One region of the Pseudoalteromonas piscicida genome, then DNA from elsewhere that is predicted to be linked to it. Evidence: predicted binding sites of a transcription regulator. Region 1 holds the regulator's gene; each other region holds the start of a gene.
What was found. The regulator sigma-54, encoded in region 1, starts transcription at its own class of promoters, with help from an activator protein. The targets are predictions, from matches to a motif close to GTTGGCACGNNNNTNGNNT.
Positions count from the first base shown of each region.

Region 2: the regulator sigma-54 is predicted to act here: its motif matches at 2,172-2,190, upstream of flgJ (flagellar assembly peptidoglycan hydrolase FlgJ).
Region 3: the regulator sigma-54 is predicted to act here: its motif matches at 2,524-2,542, upstream of B1L02_RS13560 (DUF2726 domain-containing protein).
Region 4: the regulator sigma-54 is predicted to act here: its motif matches at 2,049-2,067, upstream of fliE (flagellar hook-basal body complex protein FliE).

Region 1 is NZ_CP021646.1:3,696,888-3,700,838, forward strand. It holds gene lptC (LPS export ABC transporter periplasmic protein LptC) at 1-281, shown strand, start outside; gene lptA (lipopolysaccharide transport periplasmic protein LptA) at 271-813, shown strand; gene lptB (LPS export ABC transporter ATP-binding protein) at 813-1,538, shown strand; gene B1L02_RS17020 (RNA polymerase factor sigma-54) at 1,585-3,084, shown strand; gene hpf (ribosome hibernation promoting factor) at 3,114-3,401, shown strand; gene ptsN (PTS IIA-like nitrogen regulatory protein PtsN) at 3,403-3,861, shown strand; gene rapZ (RNase adapter RapZ) at 3,854-3,951, shown strand, end outside.
Region 2 is NZ_CP021646.1:2,373,477-2,377,427, forward strand. It holds gene flgK (flagellar hook-associated protein FlgK) at 1-1,154, opposite strand, end outside; gene flgJ (flagellar assembly peptidoglycan hydrolase FlgJ) at 1,156-2,130, opposite strand; gene B1L02_RS11120 (flagellar basal body P-ring protein FlgI) at 2,239-3,339, opposite strand; gene flgH (flagellar basal body L-ring protein FlgH) at 3,359-3,951, opposite strand, start outside.
Region 3 is NZ_CP021646.1:2,909,629-2,913,579, forward strand. It holds gene B1L02_RS13555 (aminotransferase class V-fold PLP-dependent enzyme) at 467-2,371, shown strand; gene B1L02_RS13560 (DUF2726 domain-containing protein) at 2,583-3,173, shown strand; gene mtnN (5'-methylthioadenosine/S-adenosylhomocysteine nucleosidase) at 3,281-3,951, shown strand, end outside.
Region 4 is NZ_CP021646.1:2,322,776-2,326,726, forward strand. It holds gene fliF (flagellar basal-body MS-ring/collar protein FliF) at 1-1,657, opposite strand, end outside; gene fliE (flagellar hook-basal body complex protein FliE) at 1,678-2,010, opposite strand; gene B1L02_RS10880 (sigma-54-dependent transcriptional regulator) at 2,266-3,645, opposite strand; gene B1L02_RS10885 (sensor histidine kinase) at 3,642-3,951, opposite strand, start outside.

The sequences.
Region 1 (3,951 bases):
ATTGGCAGATAAGTGCATTAGAAGCAACACTATATGAAAACAATACCTTAATATTAGAGGGCAATGTACTGGCAAAGAATTTAACACCTAATGCCATGATCACTGATATCAATGCCGATAATGTACGAGTTGAAATTAAGCAAAAATTGATGAAGTCGGAACATCCTGTCGTTATCACAGGTCCTAGTCTTAGGATCACAGGTAAAGGACTACATGCGGATCTGCAAAAGCAAGTGATCGAACTCATCAACCACACAAAGACAATTTATTATGACCAGTAAAATCATTAACAAACTAGTTTTCATCGGCTTGCTTGCAAGTTCTACTCTGGCAGTTGCTGCAGAACAAAATGAAGTCATTATTGATGCTGGCCGTCAGCAAGCTCAGCTGCAAAGCAATATCGGTATTTTTGAACAGAATGTCGTCATTATTCATGGCAACAGAAAAATAAATGCCGATCGCCTAGAAGTACATCGCCGTGCCGAACTTGGCACCAATAAACAGCTGCTTGTTGCAACTGGCAGCCCAGCCACTTTTAGCGAACGTCAACCTGATGGTAATTTGCTAGAAGCAAAAGCAAATGAAATTCGTTACGACGTTGCGAAGGGCACCTTAGTCATTTCTGGCGATGCGGAAATCAATCAAACTGGGCAAAAGATAAATGCGCAGGTCATCACTTATGACATTGAAAAACAATTGATCAGTGCAGAGCGCTCAGATCAGGAAGATTCTCGTGTCAGAACCATCCTTGTTCCTGTGGATGATAAAAAAGACGCAAAAGACAAAAAAGCGCAGGAAGAAGGTAATAATTAATGAGCGAGCTCAAAGCAACTGGTTTAGCAAAGAGTTATAAAGGTCGCCAAGTCGTTAAGAATGTTGGCTTAAGTGTTCAAGCTGGCAGTATTGTAGGCTTGTTGGGACCAAATGGCGCAGGCAAAACCACTACTTTTTACATGATTGTAGGGCTAGTACCAAGCGACAAAGGCTTTATTCAGATTGATGACGAAGATATCACTTTGCTGCCGATGCACAGCCGTGCACGACTCGGCATTGGCTATCTACCACAAGAGTCTTCAATCTTTAGAAAACTCACTGTCTATCAAAATTTGATGGCGATTTTAGAAACTCGAAAAGACTTATCTAAAGTTGAAAGAGAAGCTGAACTAAACGAGTTACTAGATGAATTTAATATTCAACACATTCGTGATTCACAGGGCATGGCATTGTCGGGAGGTGAGAGAAGACGAGTAGAAATTGCTCGCGCTTTAGCCGCAAACCCAAAGTTTATCCTGTTAGATGAACCTTTTGCTGGTGTTGATCCTATTTCGGTGTTAGATATAAAGACGATAATAGAGCACCTAAAAAACCGCGGTATCGGTGTGTTAATCACCGACCATAATGTTAGAGAAACACTGGACGTATGTGAAAAGGCCTACATCGTTTCACATGGTGAGTTAATCGCTGCAGGCACGCCAGAACATGTTTTGGCAGATCAAACCGTAAGAGATGTCTACCTAGGCGAACAATTCAAGCTATAGTTAAGACGTAGTATTAATAACTGTTAAAAAGGATTGTTAGAGATACATGAGGCAATCATTACAGCTGCGCATGGGGCAGCAACTTACAATGACTCCGCAACTGCAACAAGCCATTCGCTTGCTGCAGCTTAGTACCTTGGATCTGCAACAAGAAATACAAGAAGCATTAGACAGCAATCCATTGTTGGAAGTGGAAGAAGGTGATAATACTGACGGCGAAAATGCTGACCAACACGGCCAAGAAAAGAGCAGCGCTGACGATAATCAAGATTCAGGCGATGAAGTGCCTGTTAGTGACTATGAAATAGACTCAGATACCGCCATGAGCAAAGACACTGTGAGTGATGACCTTGCCATGGATGTCACTTGGGATGAGTACATGAGTGCAGCGCCGGCTGCAAGTTCAGGCCCTCTGCCTGATGACGATAATGTTTATCAAGGGGAAACCTCTGAATCTCTCCATGATTATCTCATGTGGCAACTCGAACTGACGCCATTTAGCCCAACCGATAGAGCTATCGCGATTGCGATTATTGAAGCGGTAGACCTGTCAGGCATTTTAACCTTATCTTGCGAAGACATTTTAGAAAGCATTAATGACGAAAATAGCGAAGAGCCTATTGAGCTGGATGAAGTCGAAGCCGTACTCAAACGCATTCAACTTTTTGACCCTGTCGGTATCGCAGCGCGCAGTTTACAAGAATGCTTGTGTATTCAGCTAAATCAATTCGCTCCAGATACGCCATGGATTGCCGAAACGAAAATGATCCTGACAGAGCATATCGACTTGCTTGCCAGCCGTGACTATCGAACTTTGGCAAAGAAAACGCGCCTTAAAGAGGCGGACCTCAAAGAGGTCATGACGTTAATTCATAGTCTTAATCCAAAGCCAGCGGCAAGCATTATTCATGAAGAGCCTGAATATGTTATCCCTGACGTATCGGTGAAAAAAGTAAAAGGTCGTTGGGTCGTAGAGCTAAATCCTGATGCTATGCCTAAAATAAGAGTAAACGACCATTATGCTGCCATGTCTAGAACGGCGAAATCCAGCACGGATAGTCAGTTTATTCGCTCACATTTACAAGAAGCAAAGTGGTTTATTAAAAGCTTAGAAAGCCGCAATGATACTTTATTAAAAGTTACCAATTGCATTGTGCAACAACAACAGGCATTCTTTGAACATGGCCCCGAAGCAATGCGCCCTATGGTGCTAAATGATGTTGCTGAAATGGTTGAGATGCATGAGTCCACAATTTCACGAGTAACGACACAAAAATACATGCATACACCACGGGGAATATTTGAGCTGAAGTATTTCTTCTCTAGCCATGTAAGTACAGAAAATGGAGGTGAGTGCTCTTCTACAGCAATTAGAGCACTTATCAAAAAGCTGATAGCTGCAGAAAATACTGCTAAGCCATTGAGTGACAGCAAAATTGCAGATATCTTAGCTGAGCAAGGAATTAAGGTAGCGAGACGCACGATTGCAAAATATCGTGAATCCCTAGCCATTCCACCGTCAAATCAGCGTAAAAGCTTGATATAAGACGTAAAACCCAAGAAGGAAAAATGCTTATGCAACTAAATCTAACTGGTCGCCATGTAGAAATTACTGACTCATTAAGAGACTATGTCACCAACAAGTTTGCGAAGCTAGAAAGGCACTTTGATCATATCAATAACGTGCATGTGATCCTTGATGTCGAGAAACTAGTACAAAAAGCAGAAGCAACATTACACGTAAACGGCGGCGAGCTATTTGCATCAACAGAGCATCAAGATATGTATGCCGCAATTGATGGCCTTATCGACAAGCTAGATCGTCAAGTTATTAAACACAAAGAGAAGCTCACTCGACACTAAAATGAAATTAAGTGAATTAGTGAACAAGGACTGCAGTAAAGCTGCGGTCCTTTTTAATAGCAAAAAACGTATTTTAGAATACATCAGCGAACTGGCTCATAGCCAAATTCCGAATGCCAGTCAACATGCTATCTTGGACGCTTTAATGGCGCGAGAGAAATTAGGCAGCACAGGGATCGGTAAAGGCATTGCTATTCCCCATGGTCGACTTGAAGGTTTGGATAAAATCCTTGCAATGGTCCTTGTCAGCGAACAAGGGATCCAGTTTGAAGCCATAGATAAGCAGCCTGTCGATATTTTTGTCGCGTTCATCGTACCTGAAGGTGATAATCAACAGCACCTGAAGACCTTAGCGGCGATTGCTGATACACTCAAAGACAAGTCTTTTTGTAAAATGCTCAGGCAAGCAAAAAGTGATGATGAGTTATATGCAGTGATCCAAGGTGAATCTGATGAGTGATGAAGAAAAAGGACTCGAGCTTATCATTATCAGTGGCCGCTCAGGCTCTGGTAAATCTGTAGCGCTTCGAGTATTGGAAGACTTAGGCTA
Region 2 (3,951 bases), 1.3 Mb from region 1:
CCAGTTGTAGGCGTACCGATAGGATTACCCTTGGCATCTACAGCTGTTATCTCAACGGTTGTTGCACTGGTATAAGTGACTTGGAAATCCGCAGCTGGCAACTCATTGCCGCGCCCGGGCTCGAGTGTTGCCGTAAGCGCTGCGGTGCCTGTATTTTCAGTGTAAGCAAAGCCACCCACAGTAGGAATTTTGAATATATCTCCACCAATGTTGCCATCTAAATCCATGCCCAATCTATTTTGCTGATTAAAAGCATCAGCCAATGCGAGGCCAATTTGACCTAATTGGTTTTGTGCTGGGATCAACACTTCATCTCTAAATGCCAACAACCCGCCGATTTTGCCTTTCAAGCTGCCGCTGTCTAACTCAAGTTGCACAACATTTTTATCTTTAATGTCTAGAATTAGTTCTTTATGATTAGGATCTGGGTTGCCTTTCATCGCGAATAAATTAAAAGCACCACCTTGCATCACAAGCGCGTCGCCTGTGCCTAAAAATACGAGCTTCTCGCCATTTTCACCGTCGAGTGTTTCTATATCTACAAGTTCAGCGAGCTCTTTAATTGCTTGATCACGCTCGTTAAGCACACTATGATCTACATTGTTCAGATTGAGTGCCGACTTACTCGCTACTTGTTTATTCAACTCGCTTATTTTTTGAACCAGGTTATTGGCTTCTTCCGAGAAAATATCCAATTGCTCATTCACAATACTATTTTGATCAACAACAATCCCTGACAGCCTATCCATTTGGTTAACAAGGCCTTGAGCGCCTGTCATAAATAAAGAGCGGTTAGTCGTCGATGAAGGCAAGTTAATCGCGCTTTGTAAATTGTTAAACATCGAGTTGATACTCTTGCTCAGACTGTTTGAGTCTTGTGCAAACAACGTATCAACGCGGCTTGCCTCAGTGACAAACTGCTCATAGTAAGATTGATTAGAAATATCACGATTTAATTGCTGCTGCGCAAATTGGTTGATCAAACGCACCGTTTCACCACGACCAACCATGCCACCTATCATTGTTCCGTGTTCAGTCCGTTCACGGATATACCCTTTGGTATTTAGGTTAGCGATGTTTTTACTGGTGGTTTGTAGTAACTCGGAGTTAGCCCTAACCCCTGCTGCACCAATATTTAATAGATCAAATGACATCTCATCTGACTCCCTTTGTTAGCGCATTGGATAAGAAATCGGATACATCAATACGCTTTAAAACTGACTTAATTTTGTTGGCATAATTCGGATCGGTCGCGTAGCCTGCATTTTGAAGCTCACTTAAATAAGCATGACTATCACCAGCCTTATTTAAGGCTTGCTCGTATCTCGGATTACCTTTTAGGAAACTGACATAATCATCAAAGCTTTGTTCTAGCGACTTATAAGCACGGAAATCGGCTTGCTTTTGCACCGGTAACCCTTGCTCAAATTCAAGTGTCGATTTTCTGGCGCTTTCACCACTCCAGCGGCTATCCGCTTTGATATTGAATAGATTAAAACTGCTACTACCATCTTTTTTGCTGATGATGTGTTTACCCCAACCGGTTTCCAGTGCAGCTTGTGCAACCATTACCGCAGGGTTCAGGCCTAGCTTTTTCGCAGCGGTTTGAGCGTATTCCCAAATTCTGTCGACGAATTCCTCAGGAGAGCCAAAGCCTGTTTGTTCATCGCTTGAGATATCAGCCTTAACATCGACAGCCTTCGGTTCGGGTTTATTCACACTCTCATTCGCTGTCGCCTGTCTTTTAACGGAAATATCGCCGTCAGCTCTCATTACTGAGGCAGGCTTATACTTTTCAGAATTAGGAGACAACTGCTGCACAATTAGATCGGCAAGACCTAAGCTGCCCTGCTCAGACAGGTGCATCGAAAGTTGCTGATCATGCATTTCTTCAAAAAATTTGACACCGCTAGAGTTAAACGGACTGTCTTTATCCTCTAGCGCCTCATTCGCTTTACGCATGCTTTGTAACAACATTTGCGTAAAAATAGACTCAAACTGTTGTGCCGCCTTCTTCAATGCCTGATCTGAGGCACCTTGATCTCCAGCACCTTTAAGCGCCTCTTTACGGATCGAATCAAGGTTTCCTAGGTCAAAAAAGCTTTGATTTTTCAATTGGTCGGTGTTCATACACTCAGCACTGTTTGACGTTAATAACTATACAAATAGAAATGCAAAATCCGAGCCAAAAAAAAGCCCCACAATTGTAGGGCTAACTAGTTGATTAATAATGAAACATCAAATGACGACTAATTGACCATTTATCGCACCAGCTTCTTTTAGCGCTTCAAGGATCGCCATTAAATCGCCAGGTGCTGCGCCAACTTGGTTGATTGCCCTAACCAAGTCATCAAGGCTCACGCCGGGGTCAAACACAAACGCTCGAGAGTCATCCTGATTTACATCGATAATACTCTGCTGCGTCACTGCTGTTTCGCCATTCGCCAGCGCATTAGGTTGTGACACATTTTGCTGCTCAGCAATTGTTACGGTAAGGCCGCCATGAGTAATTGCCGCAGGCTGTAGCTTCACATTTTTACCGATAACAATCGTGCCAGTGCGCGAGTTAACGATGATCTTCGCAGCGGTATCCGCTGGTTTAAATTCAAGATTCTCTAACGTAGATAAATACGCAACGCGCTGAGATGGATCTCTTGGTGCAATTACTCGAACTGAGGCTGCATCCATAGGTTTAGCACTGTTTGGTCCAACAAGTCCATTGATAGTATCGGCCAAGCGTTTTGCGGTAGTAAAATCTGGTCTATTCAGGTTAAAGGTAATGTAATCACCCTGAGTAAATGGACTCGGTACCGCTCGCTCCACTGTCGCGCCGTTTGCCACACGACCAACAGTCGGCGTATTGATCACAACTCGACTCCCGTCGGCACCATCAGCGCCCAAGCCACCAACAATCAAACTTCCTTGCGCGATTGCATATACGTTACCATCGACCCCTTTAAGAAAGGTCTGAAGTAAAGTACCGCCTCGTAAACTACCAGCACTACCAATAGATGAAACGGTAACGTCAATGGTTTGGCCGGGTTTAACAAAAGGTGGCAGATCTGCGTGAACCGCTACAGCCGCAACATTTTTAATTTTTGGCTTTAAGCTTGCGGGCATTGTGATCCCAAAGCTATTCAACATCGCTTTAAAGCTTTGCTCGGTAAATCTGGTTTGCTCACCGGTACCAGGCAAGCCTACAACTAGGCCGTAGCCAACCAGTTGGTTTGAACGAACACCTTCAACCATACTGACATCTTTAACTCGCTCAGCAGAAACCAAAGAAGAAAAACCAACCAAGGTAATGGCCGCACCGATAAGCAAAATATTCTTAAGCATATTATTCATTTTCAGCACCTTAAAACGGCATCAGCGCGCTCATGAAGAAACTCGTTAACCAACCTGCACTTTGCACTTCTTGTTGGTCGCCTTTACCTGAGTATTGAATCCTAGCATTTGCCACTCGATTGGACTCAACGGTATTATCTGCCGTTACATCCTGAGGTCTTACTAACCCTTCTAAGCGAATAAATTCCTCGCCAGTATTAAGGGTTAACCACTTTTCACCACGGATCACTAAATTACCGTTAGGCAGTACTCGGGTGACATTGACCGATATATTCCCGAATAAACTATTTGACTGATTTGCTTGAGCATCACCCGAAAATGACGAACTCGACTTTGCACCAAACTGTATTGCTTCCTTTCCTATATTGATAGCATTGCCACCAAGACCGATAACCGGATCAAGACTAGCATCACTAGATTTATCAAGTTGAGAATTCGCAGCTTTGGTCGCTTGAGTCGTTTCTCTGAGTACGATGGTAATAATATCACCGACTCTTAACGCTTTTTTGTCAGCATAAAGGTCATTGGAAAACTGAGTATTAAACAATGATCCTGTTGCCACCATTTGAGCTTGATTATCCTCAGGATAGATAGGTGCATAAT
Region 3 (3,951 bases), 790 kb from region 1:
CAAAGGGCTGCGCTTGATTGGCATTTCTTCTGTGTTGCCCCACAAGGATGTGGGGTAAGGTGACTTTGCAGGAGCACAAAGTCTTTATCGCCAGACTTACGTAGAATGACTACGCTACGCTGGCTCTGCCTTGTATAAATACCAATCAAACTGCTGCAAAAACAAACTTGAAAGATCAACAGGCCCTAGTACTGTTGTTTTTATAACTACCGACTGTATTTATCATTGAAAAGCAATCGTAATACAGCCTTCAAAAACACCCTATCCCAAATTTAACTCAGACACGCCTGATACTCGAAACCTTCCTGTTTCCTATGTTGAATAGCACACTTTCCATCACTCGCAACAACTTCCTCGCCCACATCCGTTTTACAATTTCTGGAACATTTTCAAAGTATTGATTTCACAAATCACTGCGCTTTCTTTATGCTAATGAAAGTCTTTAAATTTTAATGCGAATATCATTATGCTACCTGTCCTTCGTATCTTGTTAATAGAACAAGAACCAGCCGTATTGCAAGCACTCTCAAGCAATCTGTCAAAAACGATCCCTAATTTTGAGCGAGAGGATGTTCAAATCGATATTATTGAATGCCTCGAACTTTCAAAAGCCTTGGAGCATGTCACTGAAGATGGTGATATTCAAGCTGTCGTGCTGAGTTGGGATGTGCACAACAAAAGTGGCGAACAAACCTATAGTCGCTTTATCGAGCAATTAAAAAGTATTCGTCTAGAATTACCAGTTTACGTTATTGGCGATGATACTAAAGGGCTTGAGATAGTCAACGAATCTGAGGAAATCGAGTCTTTCTTCTTTAAAGATGAAGTTATCTCAGATCCTGAAGCCATTTTAGGATATATGATCAACGACTTTGATGACAGAGCCGAGACGCCATTTTGGACGGCGTATCGCAGCTATGTCGGCGAAGCGAACGACTCTTGGCATACTCCAGGTCACAGCGGTGGTTCGAGCTTTAGAAACTCTCCTTATATCAAAGATTTTTATCAATTCTATGGCCGTAATGTATTTGTCGGAGACTTGTCTGTATCGGTTGATTCGTTAGGTTCATTGTCAGACAGCACCAATACCATTGGCCGCGCTCAGGAATCCGCAGCGGCAACGTTTGAGGTTAAACGCACCTACTTCGTGACCAACGGTTCGTCCACCTCGAATAAAATCATTTTGCAAACCCTCCTTCGCAAGGGCGATAAGGTGATCATCGACCGCAACTGTCATAAGTCTGTGCACTATGGCATTTTGCAATCGGCCAGTTTCCCTATCTATTTATCGAGTATCTTAAATCCAAAATATGGCATATTCGCACCGCCTTCACTGGCCGATATTAAGCAAGCGATTGAACAAAATACCGATGCAAAACTACTGGTGCTCACAGGCTGTACCTATGATGGTTTGCTGAGCGACCTGAAACAAGTCGTAGAATTTGCCCATCAGCATGGCATCAAAGTCTTTATTGATGAAGCTTGGTTTGCTTACTCGCTATTTCACCCTAGCTTGCGCCATTACTCCGCCATTCATGCAGGTGCCGATTATGTCACTCATTCGGCGCATAAAGTCGTATCGGCATTTTCGCAGGCGTCTTATATCCATATTAATGACCCTGATTTTGATGCTGATTTCTTCCGTGAGATTTACAGTATCTACGCCAGCACCTCGCCCAAATACCAGCTTATTGCGTCTTTGGATGTGTGCCAAAAGCAGTTAGAGATGGAAGGCTATAAGTTACTCAATGCGCTGCTGAACCATGTTGCAGAGTTTAAACAGCAGATGGCCTCGCTCAAACATATTAAAGTGCTTGATAAGCAAGACTTTATGAACATATTCCCACATTTCAGTGGCGATAATATGGGGCATGATCCGCTTAAAATCCTCATCGATATTAGTGAGCTGCCATACTCATTAAAGGATATTCATAAGTTCCTGCTGGACGAAATTGGGCTGGAGATTGAGAAATACACCCATAGTACCATCTTAGTCTTACTGACGTTGGGTGGTACACGCTCAAAGATCATTCGTTTATACAATGCCTTAAAGAAACTTGATGGCGGCAAGGTAAAACTATCGAAGTCAACGCGACGCTCGCGCTTACCAGAGAATTTACCCGCTATTGACCTTGCTTGTATCCCTAGCGATGCCTTCTACGGCGAGCGTGAATCTGTACCTATTAGCAAGAGCAACAACCGTATTTGTGCAGGTTTAGTCACCCCGTATCCTCCGGGTATTCCGCTTTTGGTGCCGGGTCAACATATTACCCAAGAGCATATTGAATATCTCAAGGAACTGGCAGGCCAAGGGTTGACCATTCAAGGTAGTTTCGATGGTGAGATCTACGTGCTTAAAGAAGACAAATAACGCGAGCTAATATCATTGTCCAGTACTAGGCAGCCATGTTGTAAGATATCGCAGCCTAGTATAAACAACTTAAAGCGCTTTATTTTTCTTACCATATCCCCAATGGCTAACTCACTGCTCTAATTTTTATCTCCTACTTATTTAAGCTCTCTTCTGGCACATCTATTGCTTATAAAACCACAGATGTCATTTTTTTGATTTGGAGTTTTGTATGGAATTTGCGTTACTTGCTATTTTGGCTTTAGTGGTCGTTGCTTCCATTGTCGCTTCTAAGTACACCGATGTGGGTGGCAATCCTTATCCATTTAATCGTAAAGAGTCTGTTTTTACCACCGTTGAAGCATCGTTTCTACATTTACTAGAACGTGCCGTTGGCGATAGATATAAAATCGTAAGTCGCATTAAGCTCATTGATGTGATTGAGTGCAAACCGGGTATATCTCCAAAAGCACGTCGTGCAGCGGTAACTAAAGCTAAGAATAAGCAATTAGATTATGTTTTGGTAGACAAAGAGACACTGAAAATTGTTGCCGCTGTTGATTTAGTCAATAACTCCAACAAAAATGGCCATAAGGCGCAAAAAGATTGGTTTGTCAGTGGCGCACTGGAGTCTGCGGGGATTCCACATATTCGCATGAAAATCAAAAGTGGCTACCAAAGCGCCGAGGTTCGCGCAGCAATCTTATTCAAGCTTGGCCAAAAAGTGGAGATGCCAAAGAAAACCAGAAACCGCACCTACAAACCTGCGGTACTGTCTCCTTCACAGGCAAAAGCACAGTCAACTCAGTTGGCAGAAATCTAGCAAAGCGGGCGCCAGCCCGTTTTTTGTTTTACCTATCAAAACCCCTTTCGTATAATAAGAGTAATTTTGACACTGGGGCTTTCCCCACCACAAATTAGGAATCTTTGATGAAAGTAGGCATTATCGGCGCAATGGAGCAAGAAGTTACCATTTTGCGTAACACCATGGAAAACCCGCAAACATTGACCAAAGGTGGCTTTACTTTTTATACCGGTAAACTGGCTGGTCTTGACGTAACGCTTGTACAGTCTGGCATTGGTAAAGTAGCAGCGACGGTTGCGACAACTTTGCTTATCGACAACTTTGCGCCAGATTGCGTGATCAACACGGGTTCAGCTGGTGGTTTTGAACCATCACTAAACGTCGGCGATGTGGTTATTTCAAATGAAGTACGTCATCATGACGTTGATGTTACTGCGTTTGGCTATGAAATTGGTCAAGTTCCGCAAATGCCTGCTGCGTTCACTTCGCATGCAAAATTAGTTGAAGCAGCAGAGCAAAGCGTACATGAGCTTGAGGGCATCCAAACTATGGTTGGTTTGATCTGTACGGGTGACTCGTTTATGTGCGATCCGGTACGCATCGATAAGGCACGCGCAGACTTCCCTACGATGTTAGCAGTAGAAATGGAAGGCGCGGCAATTGCGCAAGCTTGTCATTCTTTAAACACGCCATTTGTTGTGATCCGCTCGCTATCTGATATCGCCGGCAAAGAATCACCGCAATCATTCGAAGAGTATCTAGAAGTCGCTTCTGTTAACTCTTCTAAGATGGTAAT
Region 4 (3,951 bases), 1.4 Mb from region 1:
CGAGAGCACGTACTGCTTTGAGTAAGTCCTCGTCGCCATGTAAGTCTGGCAATTGTAATCTACCGTCAGAAGAGAAGCCAACCGCAGACTCATCAAAATCGTTATTTAGCATATCGAGTGTACTGTCACCTAAATCAACACCACTGGTCAACGCATCTTCATCGAAATCTTCAAGCGTGTCATCTGGGTAAATTAGACGTTTAAGCATAGGTCTTACTACCGCTAAGATTAGCACAATGATCACTAAGGTACCTGCTGCAAGACGGATTGTCTTTTGGAACCAATCCTGCTCCCAAAGTGGTATCTCTTGTATTTCGGTGAGGTCTTCACGCACAAATGGTACCGTTACCACTTCTAGTGCATCGCCTCGCTGCATATCAAAACCCACACCACCTTGTAGCAAACGACGGATATTATTTAACTCTTCTTGCGTACGCGGCACCATCGCCATGTTGCCTTCCGCATCAGGCTTTGCGAGGTAGTCAACAGCGACACTTACACTGATCCGGCGAATAACACCTGTTTGTTGACGCTTATGACTGATAGTGGTATCCAACTCATAGTTGCGTGTTGCTTCTTTTTGATTACTGCTTGGTGTTGCACTTTGGCCATTGCTGCCTTGCCCTGCAATCTCTGGGATATTCGAGTTTGTTGGCGGTTGATTGGTGAGTGCTCCTGGAATACCCACAGCTAAACCACCAATATTATTTTCTTCATAGGTCGTTTCACTACGAACCGCAGGTAAATCCGGGTTATAACGTTTTTGCGTTTCTTCAACTGCACTGAAGTCCATTGTTAAGTCGACCTGCGCCGTAAAGTTACCAAGACCTACAGTTGGGATCAGGATGCTATCAATTTTTTCTAGGTATTCTTGTTCACGTTTACGTTCAATTTCATACTCTTTTCTCGAACGTGCAGCCAAAGAGTCTTGAGAACCAGAGTTGAGTAGACGGCCGTTTTGATCGGTTACGGTCACGCGTGAAGGCTCTAGGCCTTGCACTGCTGATGCCACGATGTCTACGATTGAGTCAACCTCTTCGCCACCAAGCGTTTTGCCACGTTTAAGGGTTATAACTACGGTTGCTGAGGGCTTTTTCTCGCGACGTGCAAAGACGTTTTCTTTTGGTATTGCAAGTAACACTTTTGCGCGGTTTACATCTTGTAACTCTTCGATTGTTCTCGCAAGTTGTTGCTCACGGCTATGTTTTAAGCGCTCTCTTTCAAGACGTTGGCTAACACCAAAACCCATATCCTGCATCAGAATATCAGTGCCAGAACTCGGAGACTGGGTAAAGCCGTCACGCGCCATACGCAGTTTTATGTCTTGATAGTCCGACTCAGCAACTAAAATGGTATTACCATCTAGTTGGTATTCAATTTTCTGTTGATCTAGAAAGTCTAACGTTTCAACAAGCTCTTCTGTTGGGTATTTACCAAGTGGACGCATATCTGGTTGGCGCGCCCAAATGATAATAAAGATTGCGATTGCTAAACAAATAGCGAGGGCAATCACCAGAGTAACCTGGCGCAACATATCAACACCGCTTAGCGCACTGAAGTAGCCTGATTTTTGCTCTTGTTGCTCATCCGAACCGCTGTCATTATTCAGCGCTGCGTCGGAAAGCGTAAGATCTGTTGATTGATTAGTAGCCACGATTACTCTCCACAGTCACTCAATTAAACTGGCATGCTCATGATTTCTTTATAGGCCTCAACAAGTTTATTACGAACTTGTACCGTTGCCTCAAAAGCGACCGATGATTTTTGTTTCGCTATCATGGCTTCTGCAAGAGAAACACTTCTGTCACCCATTTCAACTGCGGTGACTTTTTGTTTCGCTTCTTGTTGTAAGCCGTGAACTGTATTAATTGCGTCTGAGAGTAAATCGCCAAACTGAGCCGACGAAGATGCTGCCGTCTTAACTGGCTGCACTGATGGCTGTGTATTTCTCGTCGCTTCTGCAGCCATTGCCTGCATTTCTTGAAATAGCGCTGAAGATTGTACTTTCATGATGCTTTACTCAAAATAACTCTTAGTTACCCTTAATAAAGCAGAAAACGTGCCAACTTAAAGTTATTTATTTTCAATGACTTATATAAAATTGAGTATGTCGAAAAATTGGCAGTGTATAGAAATGAAAACTAGGTGCCCGAGTCTGTGACCCTTATAGGCACCTAATTAAATTTGAATTGACATATAAAACTTAACCTGAGGTTTGGATAAGGAATGAGCTAACTCATTGTATTTAAGCTCAGGTTACTTAGGTTAAGCGGGTAGCGCAATCCCTAAGTCTCGCATTTTCGCCAGCTTATAGCGAAGCGTGCGAGGACTCATCCCCAATACCTCCGCCACTTCTTTACGTTTACCGTTAAACTTTGCCAGCGTATCTAAAATAATTTGGTGTTCTTTATCCTGTAACTCATCTTTATAGCTAATGATCTCATCATCACCTTGCGAGCGCTCCAATAAAGCTGGTGCTTCACGGTTTGCAAGTGCTGCTGACTCAATCAAAGCCATCGGCGAGAAGTTTTCGATAAAAATATCATCTTCTTGAATTTCATTACCTTGAAACAAAATCAATGCACGTTGAATAACGTTGTCCAGCTCCCTTACGTTTCCAGGCCAACTGTGCGAACTGAGCTTACGCTTTGCATCACTGCTTAATATAGGCGTTGGCTTGCCTGCTTTTTGCGTATGCCTTAGCAACAAATGTTCAGCTAACACAGCAATATCACCCGCTCTGTCTTTCAGTGGCAACCACTCTAGCGGGAAAACATTGAGGCGATAATATAAATCTTCTCTAAATACCCCATCATCCACTGCTTCTTTTAAATCGCGGTTACTGGTTGCTAACACTCTGACATCCAGTGAGATAGTTTTTCTGCTACCTAAACGCTCTACCTCGCGCTCTTGTAACACGCGAAGTAATTTTGCTTGTAATCCCAAATCCATCTCTGTGATCTCATCAAGCAAAATCGTTCCCTTTTGTGCTTGCTCAAATTTTCCAGGACACGCCTGAATGGCACCTGTAAACGCCCCCTTCTCGTAGCCAAATAAGGTTGCTTCAAGCATATTTTCTGGGATTGCAGCGCAGTTAATTGCAATAAAAGGCTCGTCTGCTCTGTCTGATTTATCGTGAATATAGCGAGCCAACACCTCTTTACCTGAACCGCTTGGTCCAAGTACCATGACGCTGGCATCCGACTTAGCTACTTTTGCAGCCAGTTCAAGTAGTTTAGTACTCTTGGGATCGGCAACAATGGGTCCGTCTGTCTCTTTTTCCTTCTCAGGTAAATAACGGCCAACCATATTGAGCAATACTTCGGGCGCAAATGGCTTGGCCATATAGTCGATAGCACCCAATCTCATCGCCTCAACCGCATCATCAATGGTCGCGTATGCTGTCATCATCAATACCGGCAATTCGGGATAATTGAGTTTAATGGTCTTTAACAAATCAAGCCCACTCATGGCACCCATTTGCACATCACTCACCACCAAAGAAAAGGTTTCTTGCTTTAGCAATAAAACGGCTTGCTCCGCACAACTTGCTTCTACGCACTCGATATTTGAAAGCTGCAATGTATCGATGAGCGCTTCTCTTAAGCCTGCGTCATCTTCAACAACTAAAACTCTGTTACTCATAGTTCCTCCGCCTCAATTAGTGGTAGTACCAAGCTAAAACGCGCGCCCTTACCTTCAACGTTGTCTGCCTGCGCAAACCCTTTATGTGCGTTAGCGACCGAATTAACCACCGCAAGTCCTAGCCCAGTCCCCTGTGACTTGGTTGTAAAAAATGGTTCGAACAACTTGTCTACTAAGGTTTCATCAATGCCAGGCCCATTATCAATAACTGAAATACGTACATATTCTCCACACGACTCGCGCTCTGCTTTAAGCTCAATGTGTGCCGCACTGCCAATTATTTGAATACTGTTATGGATCAGGTTT